DNA from 4 places in the Levilactobacillus yonginensis genome. Region 4 is predicted to be linked to each of the others. Evidence: predicted binding sites of a transcription regulator. Region 4 holds the regulator's gene; each other region holds the start of a gene.
What was found. The regulator Rex, encoded in region 4, represses fermentation and respiration genes when NADH is low (regulators of the CRP and FNR family bind a similar motif). The targets are predictions, from matches to a motif close to TTGTGAANTANTTCACAA.
Positions count from the first base shown of each region.

Region 1 (2,207 bases), 870 kb from region 4:
GGAAACGTTGTGGGAAACGGAATTCTTACCCCAGGAACCAGTCCCTAACGTTAAGGAAGGCACCATTTCGTTGTACAGGTTCCCAATCCCACCAATAGCGGATGGCGTGTTAACCAACACCCGACTGGCTTTCATGACGATGCCGTATTTAGTGGCCAAGTCATCGTCCTTCGTGTGGATAGCTGCCGTATGCCCTAGCCCACCGAAATGCAGCAACTGATTGCAGAGGTCAAAGGCTTTTTCTTGGCTGCTGGCCTTATATACGGAAATAACCGGACTGAGTTTTTCACGAGAAAGTGGGTACTTTTCACCAACTCCGGTGATTTCAGCTGCTAAGACCTTGGTGGTATCTGGCACCTTGATGCCGGCCAGATCGGCAATCTTGCGTGCTGACATACCGGCAATTGGTCCCTTGACCCCACCATTTGGTACAAACATTGCATCGGCCAACGCCTTCTCGTCAGCTTTTTTAATGAAGTAAACACCCCGGTCTTGCATTTCTTGCTTCACATCGTTGTAAATCTCAGCGTCGATGACAGCACTGTTTTCAGAAGCACAGACCATCCCGTTATCAAACGTCTTGGATAACACGATGTCATAAACGGCCCGTTTGATATCAGCCGTCTTTTCAATGTAGGCAGGTCCGTTACCAGGCCCAACCCCTAAGGCGGGCTTACCAGTTGAGTAAGCTGCCTTAACCATCCCAGGACCACCGGTAGCCAGAACACTGGCGACCATTGGGTGATTCATCAGTGCCGTCGTGGCTTCCAAACTAGGCTTGTCGATCCACTGAATAACGCCTTCAGGTGCCCCGGCAGCAATCGCGGCGTCCCGAACGACCTTGGCAGCCATGACGGAAGATTTTTGGGCTTGTGGGTGGAACGCAAAGATGATTGGGTTCCGAGTCTTTACGGCAATCAAGCTCTTAAACAGTGTGGTTGAAGTCGGGTTCGTAACTGGTGTAACCCCGGCTAAGATTCCTAGGGGTTCAGCCACCGTAATCAATTGTCGTTCACGATCATCTTTAATAATTCCGACCGTCTTGTCGTTTTTAATTGCGTGCCAAATTTCTTCAGTGGCAAACATGTTTTTAACCGCTTTGTCTTCCATCACACCACGACCAGTTTCTTCATAGGCCGCTTTAGCTAACGCCATGTGGTGGTCCAAGCCAGCGATGGCCATTTGATGAACAATGTGGTCAACTTGTTCTTGGGTGAAATCATCCATGCCGCACAGGGCGTCGTGGGCTTTTTGCGTGAGCCGATCGATCATTTGATCGACAGTTTCTTCGCTTTCTTTTACATTTAATTTAGAATTCTCTTTCACGTCTTTTAACATATCCATGCCTCCGTTTTTGAAAACATCTTTGTTAACTTCTTCACGAATATAATCTTACCATGTTTCTGAAAATCTGCAAGACCTTTTTGTTAAAAATATCACAATTAATTTATTTGATTACTTAACCGGTGCTCCGTCAAGCTTCCCATCACACTGTCTGTGCAGGATGTACCATATACTATTCAGAAAGCCTAGGCTGAAAACATATGTGAATTAAATCACCATTAATTGTAAACGTTTTCATTATAACTGCTGGCATTTCCCCGTTTGGTCTCATCACCTACGAAACATCTTAATTTTCTCTGAGGACGGCGATGGGATATGCTAAAGTAGAGGTATTAACCAGGCTATGGTGTCCACCTAGTTCGTCTTTCACGCTAGAATTGCACCGAGCCCACTTGAGAGGAGCTGAGAACTGTGCAAGCTTGGCGGTTCTGGCGGGAAGCAACCCACCACTTTTTCCAACACTGGGGGAGTTATGTGACCCTAGTCTTCGTAACCAACTTAGTCATTAGCTACTTAGCAGTCCCTGCGTTCACTTGGTTGACCGCAGCACTTATGAAATGGCAACGCGTTCCTTATGTTTCCTATACCAACATCGTTGCCATCACGCTTCAACACCCACTGGCTATCGCTGGTCTGATACTGATTCTCCTCGCGATCATCACACTGATCTACTGGCAATTCGCTTACCTGTTACTGGGAATTATCAACATTCGCAGTGGTCGACCAGATTCCTCTAAAACTGTTTTGAATGAAACGTTCCGCAGTATTGCGGGCGCTTCACCCAGTACCTTTTTATTCTTTATTGGCTATTTTATTGTCATCATGCCGTTTGGGAGCGAGTTATTTACCACGCCCCTGCTCAA
Region 1 covers NZ_OZ061549.1:1,872,532-1,874,738, reverse strand. The annotation lists gene adhE (bifunctional acetaldehyde-CoA/alcohol dehydrogenase) at 1-1,338, opposite strand, end outside; gene AB3Y94_RS08840 (glycerophosphoryl diester phosphodiesterase membrane domain-containing protein) at 1,756-2,207, shown strand, end outside.
Region 1: adhE (bifunctional acetaldehyde-CoA/alcohol dehydrogenase) is a predicted target of Rex. The motif match lies at 1,425-1,442, and genes of this name have one in related genera.

Region 2 (2,207 bases), 610 kb from region 4:
TGGGGAAGGCTGGTTCGTAGACAGAAAAAACCGGTGAATCCGTCTCTCGTACGGATTCGCCGGTTCGATTAAAACTGTGCTTTATTTGCCAGGAACGTAGCTGTCATCAATGACCAGAACGGGCTTGATGGTCTTCCCAGAAACGGAGTCAGCATTGGCTTCGTTGATTTGACTGAACTTGTAGAACTTTTCAGTCTTATCGAAATCAAATTGGCCCAACTTGTAGAATTCAATCAGACGAGGAATATCAACTTGAGGAATTGAGTCACCCATGTTGACCCCAACAACCTTCTTGTCGTTGACACAGAGGTCGTTCCAAGTATCCAGGTCGATGTGGTGGTTCGTCACAGCGATTGCGGCGGAAGTCCCACCTTGTGCTAAGGCACTGATGGAGTTACTGATAACAGCAGCAACCCCAGTGGTATCAACAGCGTAGTTGACACCATAGCCACCAGTCAAGTCTTGGACGGCTTTGACAACGTCATCAACCTTGCTGCTGTTGATAACATCAGTTGCGCCGAGTTCCTTAGCTAATTTCAAACGGGAGTCCACGATATCAATGGCAATGACCTTGGTGCAACCAGAGATCCGACCGGCCATCATAGCAGCCAATCCAACGGCACCAGTCCCGAAGACGGCAATTGTGTCACCAGGCTTTGGCTTCAACGTGTTCAGAACAGTTCCTGAACCAGTAACGTAGCCACAACCTAGAGGCCCGAGTTTCCGCAGGTCCAAATCCTTGTCGACCTTAACGGCGTTCCGTTCACGAACGACCGTAGTTGAAGTGAAGGAACTTTGGTCGAACATGTCGGCAACGTTATGGCCAGCTTCAGTGAAGTGGGCGCTCCCATCTGGACGAACACCAGATAGGTTGTTTGCAGCGTAGTTTTCACATTGGGTTGGAATACCCTTCAGACAGCTCTTGCAATTACCACAACCGTAGAAGCTCAAGACGACATGGTCGCCTGGCTTGAATTGGGTAACTTCTGGACCAACCTTTTCAACGATCCCGGAGCCTTCGTGACCTAACACGATAGGGTAGTCGATAACCGCAACCCCAGTCCGTAAGGCTTCGTCGGAGTGGCAGATCCCACTGGCAACCATGTGGACCTGAATGTCGTCAGGACCCATGTCAGCTAGTTCAACGTCATCACGAATATCAAAATCAGCATTTTGCTTATCAACAACTGCAGCTTGAATCTTCATAATTGGCACCTCGTTTTATTAGATATGTGTTTGTTTTTACAATGTTCATTATCACACAATGAGATTAAAAAGCAAGCGCTTTCATAACTCGTTTCATACCAAGCAACTACGCAAAAGCCAGGTATAACAACCGTTTCTGATGATTAGAATTGTATTAGAAAACTTTGAAATAGCTGTTTGATCAGTCACGTTCATAGAAAAACGATAATCCGAAAGCGGCTTATCGTTTTTCAACGGGTATTAACCTTGGGCTTTCTCTGGGTGACCTTGCAGATAGATGACGTGAGTGTTCAGGAATTCTTCGATCCCGTGCTTCCCGTCATCACCACCAATGCCAGATTCTTTCCAGCCGGAGTGGGAGCCATTCATGGCTTCAAAGTTGAACCGGTTGATGTAGGTTTCACCATCTTCTAGTTCACGAGAAGCCCGCATAGCGTTGTCGATGTTTTCGGTGAAGATGGAGGAGGTCAGACCAAAGTCACTGTCGTTGGCCATTTCAATGGCGTCATCCAGCGTCTTGAAGGTTAAGACTGGCAGAACGGGGCCAAAAATTTCATCTTGGACGATTTCAGAGTCTTGCTTAACACCACTGATAACCGTTGGTTCAAAGTAGAAGCCCTTGGCAATCTTGACTACGTGGCCACCAGTTTCTAGTTTGCCGCCGGCCGCAACAGCTCGATCAACCATGCCAGATACTTTGTCCAGTGCAGCTTGGTTAATCAGCGGACCCATGCCAATGTCTTCGTGCGCCATTGGATCGCCAACTGTGACGGCAGCCATTTTCTGAGCCAACTCCTTCGTGAATTTGTCAGCAATGCTTTCCTGAACGTAAACGCGTTCACAGTTGTTGCAAAGTTGTCCGTTGTTATCGACCCGAGAATCAATGATGGATTGTACGGCCAAATCGATGTCGGCATCCTTGCAGACAATGGCAGGAGCCTTGCCACCGAGTTCCAGAGAAACTTTGGCCATGTGGGTAGCTGCCGCTGCCATGACCCGCT
Region 2 covers NZ_OZ061549.1:1,617,579-1,619,785, reverse strand. The annotation lists gene AB3Y94_RS07730 (NAD(P)-dependent alcohol dehydrogenase) at 82-1,206, opposite strand; gene aldA (aldehyde dehydrogenase) at 1,447-2,207, opposite strand, start outside.
Region 2: AB3Y94_RS07730 (NAD(P)-dependent alcohol dehydrogenase) is a predicted target of Rex. The motif match lies at 1,231-1,248, and genes of this name have one in related genera.

Region 3 (2,207 bases), 1.2 Mb from region 4:
TGGTTTGGAACCAGCGACGTTACCACCTAAGTCACTAGCAGCTAAGTCAATGAACAAGGTCCCGGGCTTAGCTTCGTCCACGGACTTCTGAGTAACCAGAACTGGTGGCCGCCGTCCAGGAACCTGGGCAGTAGTGATAATCACATCGTTTTGTGCAATGAACCCGGCTAATTCTTCTTGTTGTTGTGCCGTTTCTTCAGGAGTTAAGGCCCGAGCGTAACCGCCTTCACCAGAACCCGAAACGGACGTCGTCAAGAAGGTTGCCCCTAAGGATTCGACTTCACCACGTGAGGCTGGCCGAATATCATAGCCAGACACCATGGCACCTAACCGGTTAGCGGTCCCAATTGCTTGCAACCCAGCAACCCCGGTCCCTAAGACCAAGACTTTAGCTGGCTTGGCAGTACCGGCAGCGGTGATCATCATTGGGAAATACCGAGAAAAATGATCAGCAGCCATCAGCGCCGCCTTGTATCCAGCTACACTGGACTGAGAACTCAAAACATCCATCGTTTGAGCCCGTGACGCGGTCCGTGGCAAGAGTTCGAATGACAAGGCATTGATCTTCTTGGCAGCTAATTTCTTAACGAAATCAGTATCAGTTAGTGGTGCCAGCAGCCCGATCAAGCTCTGTCCCTCACTCATCTGATTGACAACCTCACTAGATGGTTGGTTGACCGTTGCAATAATTGTGGCCTCTTTAATTGCCGTTGCTTGGTCAACCACTTTGGCACCGGCATCTGTATAAGCAGCATCCTGATAAAAGGCACGACTCCCAGCGTCTTTTTCAACTAAGACCTGGTAGTCACTTTTAACGAGTTTGCTAACAACCGTCGGCGATAATGCAACCCGATTTTCATTGGGTGCCTCTTTTAAAACCGAAATGGTAATTGGCATTCAATCCATCTCCCTTTTTTGAGAATCACTTCACAATTTAACTATAATTCATTCTGCGTCACAAAACAATGGTTCGAAGCTGACAAAAAAGAAAACGGTCTCATCCCTTGTTTGCAAAGCTATCGTGTCGCGGTTTCATCCTTGAAAGATTTCCAAACAATTTTTGTGAAATCGGTTGCCCACTTTGCTAATTTTTCCTTTGATGGGTTCCTTTATCGGCCAATCTATTGCATAATGAACCCAACTACTTATATGTCCAACGACCTATCTATTAATGGGAGGGATTCAGCATGTCCTTAGAAACTGTCACGACCTTTTTTGAGCAACTAAACTTAACCGATCGGATCACCGAGTTTGACCAGTCGACCGCAACCGTAGCCGATGCCGCCGCTACCCTGGGCGTCCGGCCCGACCAAATCGCAAAAACGTTGGCTTTAAAGCTTAAGGAAGGTCCCATCGTTATCGTGGTCAAGGGAACCGCCAAGATTGCCAACCCTAAGTTCAAGGCTGAATTCCACCAAAAGGCCCACATGGTACCTTTTGATGAACTGGAAGACCTAATTGGTCATCCCGCCGGTGGTGTCTGCCCGTTTGGCCTAAAACCCGGGGTGGGGGTCTACTTCGACGTCAGCTTAAAGGATGAAGACGTGGTTTACCCAGCCGCTGGCATCCCAGATGCCGTGGTCAAGCTGACCGTCGACGAGATGGAAAAGTACGCCCAACCCCTAAAGTGGATCGACATTGTGAAGGAAGATTAGGCACTGTACCTTTTAATACACGTCTTAGCAAGCTACAATTAACGACAAGTCAGGTTTGGGACAAAAGTCTCAGACCTTTTTTGACGCTCTGCGCGTAGATGGTCGAAACGTGAGGCAACTGGCATAACGCGCAATTAGTCTACCTGACAATCTACTCCCCGTTGACAACCCGCCCCATTTCACCCAAACTAGACGGGAGCTTTCTTATTAAGGAGGGATCCTCGGTGACCTGGTTATGCATTATTCTCCCCGCCTTATTGGCGGGATTGGTGCAAGGACTGACAGGCTTCGGTGCTGTCATTATCATGATGATCTTCTTCCCATCGATTCTCCCCATGGCCCAAGCAGCCGGAGTTGGTGGCGTCATTATGTTGGCTAGCGTGCTTACATTGGCCTTTCGGTATCGCCAACATCTACATTTCAAACGAATCATTATTCCCTTTATTATCTACGCAATGGTTGCCACCTGGTCCGTCCATCTGGGACACGTCTTAGATGCCCACCTCCTGCGCATGTTGTTAGGCGGCTTATTGGTGGCAATATGTCTCTACT
Region 3 covers NZ_OZ061549.1:2,237,412-2,239,618, reverse strand. The annotation lists gene AB3Y94_RS10355 (NAD(P) transhydrogenase subunit alpha) at 1-897, opposite strand, end outside; gene AB3Y94_RS10350 (YbaK/EbsC family protein) at 1,188-1,655, shown strand; gene AB3Y94_RS10345 (sulfite exporter TauE/SafE family protein) at 1,880-2,207, shown strand, end outside.
Region 3: AB3Y94_RS10355 (NAD(P) transhydrogenase subunit alpha) is a predicted target of Rex. The motif match lies at 916-933, and genes of this name have one in related genera.

Region 4 (2,207 bases):
TCACCAAATTCAAATCCATGCAATACGCCGCGAATTTCGGCCTGATAGCCGTAACCATTTTGGTCGCTGAAGTCTTGTTGTAATTGATCATAAGTGGCACTGACCTGTTGAAAGCGTTCTTCGTCCGCAATGACGGTGGGGTCACTCATATCGACTTCTAATTCGTGAATCCGATTTTCCATGGCACGGAGTTTTGCGAAGACGCTCAGCATTTCGTTCCAAACGGTTTTGGTGGAGGCCAGGCCAGCATTTTGTGCTTGATAGCCCATTGTCAGGCCACGCTTGGTGGTGATCTGGCCAACGTCAGGCCGGGTTTCTCCGGCAATCATCTTGAGCAGAGTCGACTTACCCGCGCCGTTACGGCCAACGAGAGCGACTCGACCGTGTTCAGGGACATCCATACTGACATTCTCAAATAAAACGGTGGCACCAAACCGACGCGTCACTTGTTGCACTTGTAATAGAATCACGTTGAACCAACCTCCTTATGTTCGAAAATTCAATTTTAATTTTTTTGGAAGGGATGCCAGCGGGGAATTACCACTGCTGGTAAATTTAATGACGGCTGAAGACTTGAGTCCCTTAATTAGTTATGGCAAGTTTATTAAAGTTAGTGAAGAATTTAGATGTGACAAGTTGAGACTTGATCAAGCGCTTTTTGGTGAGTAATTGCGAACCGTAATCAGCGAGTAAACCGCGATGGGACGCTACCAGCCGTGGGGGCTAAGCACAATGGTTACCAATACAATCTATTTTATCATATTCTGACTCTAGACCGAAATTTGTAAAAAATTGTGAAAAATATTTGCAATTTGTTTCACAAGACGAGTGGTTATGCTATAATCTTTAAGAAAGTTAATTTCACAATCGGATTGTATTTAAAGTGTATGTTGTCATTTACGGAGTGACAACGAGTGCTATTGATTAGGAGGGCCCTCATTTGACAGACCAAAAGATTCCCCGCGCAACAGCTAAACGGTTACCAATTTACTACCGTTACCTGAATATTTTGCTGGACGCGGACAAGACACGTGTTTCATCGACCGAGCTATCAGAGGCCGTTAAAGTTGATTCTGCAACTATTCGGCGTGATTTTTCCTACTTCGGTGCCCTAGGTAAACGAGGTTACGGATATGATGTCGAAAGTTTATTGAAGTTTTTCAAGAAGATCTTGAACCAAGATCGCTTGACCAACGTTGCCTTGATCGGTGTTGGTAACTTGGGTCACGCGTTGTTGAATTTCAACTTTCACCAAGACAGTAATGTTCGGATCAGTGCAGCTTTTGACGTGAATGAAGACATCGCAAACACCATTCAGAGTGGGGTACCGATCTATCCTATGACTGATTTACGAACGCAGCTGGAAGAACAACAGATTGAAGTGGCAATTTTGACCGTGCCATCACCCGTTGCACAAGAGGTAACGAACAACGCCATTGCTGGTGGTATCAAGGGTATCTTGAACTTCACACCACTGCGGATCACGGTGCCAAAAAACATTCGGGTACAAAACGTTGATTTGACCAACGAGTTGCAAACGTTGATCTATTTCTTGGAACATTATAACGATAAAAACTAAGCAACGCGTATTGCAATGCGTCACTTAGGTGAGGGGAAGCCGTGATAAAATCATGGCTTCTTTTTTTGCGTTGACGAAGAATTGAAAGCTTTGAAGGCTAGTCAAACCTGCTGTAGCAATCGTGCTAGCACCTAAATTAGGAAACGGAGTGGGTCATTTAATCAGCTATGGTGGCATAGGCCCCATAACAGGCGGAATCTCTGATCGTCGTAGTGCGAAGAGATTTGGTCGTAGCAATGTTGCTAATGCTGGGCTGACACCAGTAGTTTATTTTTCAGCCTTCAGCCCCAAACAAAGGTCAACGGCTATCAAATATTTAATTTTTCGCGAGCTTTCATGGGTGCTAAGGCATTTCCGGAAACGGTTGCAAAATAGTTTGTCAAATTCCTTGATTTTTAGCGAAAAAAACCATATATTAGATATTGTGATTAGCACTTATGTTAGTCAAGTGCTAACAGTGCTAAAAAGTAAGTTTATTGGAGGGATTCAAGTGTTAAAACCATTAGGAGACCGCGTCATTTTGGATCAACCACAAGAAGAAGAAACCACGGTTGGTGGCATTGTTTTGGCAAGTAATGCGCAGGAAAAGCCTTCAACGGCAAACGTTGTTGCTGTTGGTGATGGCCGT
Region 4 covers NZ_OZ061549.1:1,004,046-1,006,252, reverse strand. The annotation lists gene AB3Y94_RS04975 (ABC-F family ATP-binding cassette domain-containing protein) at 1-470, opposite strand, end outside; gene AB3Y94_RS04970 (redox-sensing transcriptional repressor Rex) at 941-1,579, shown strand; gene groES (co-chaperone GroES) at 2,070-2,207, shown strand, end outside.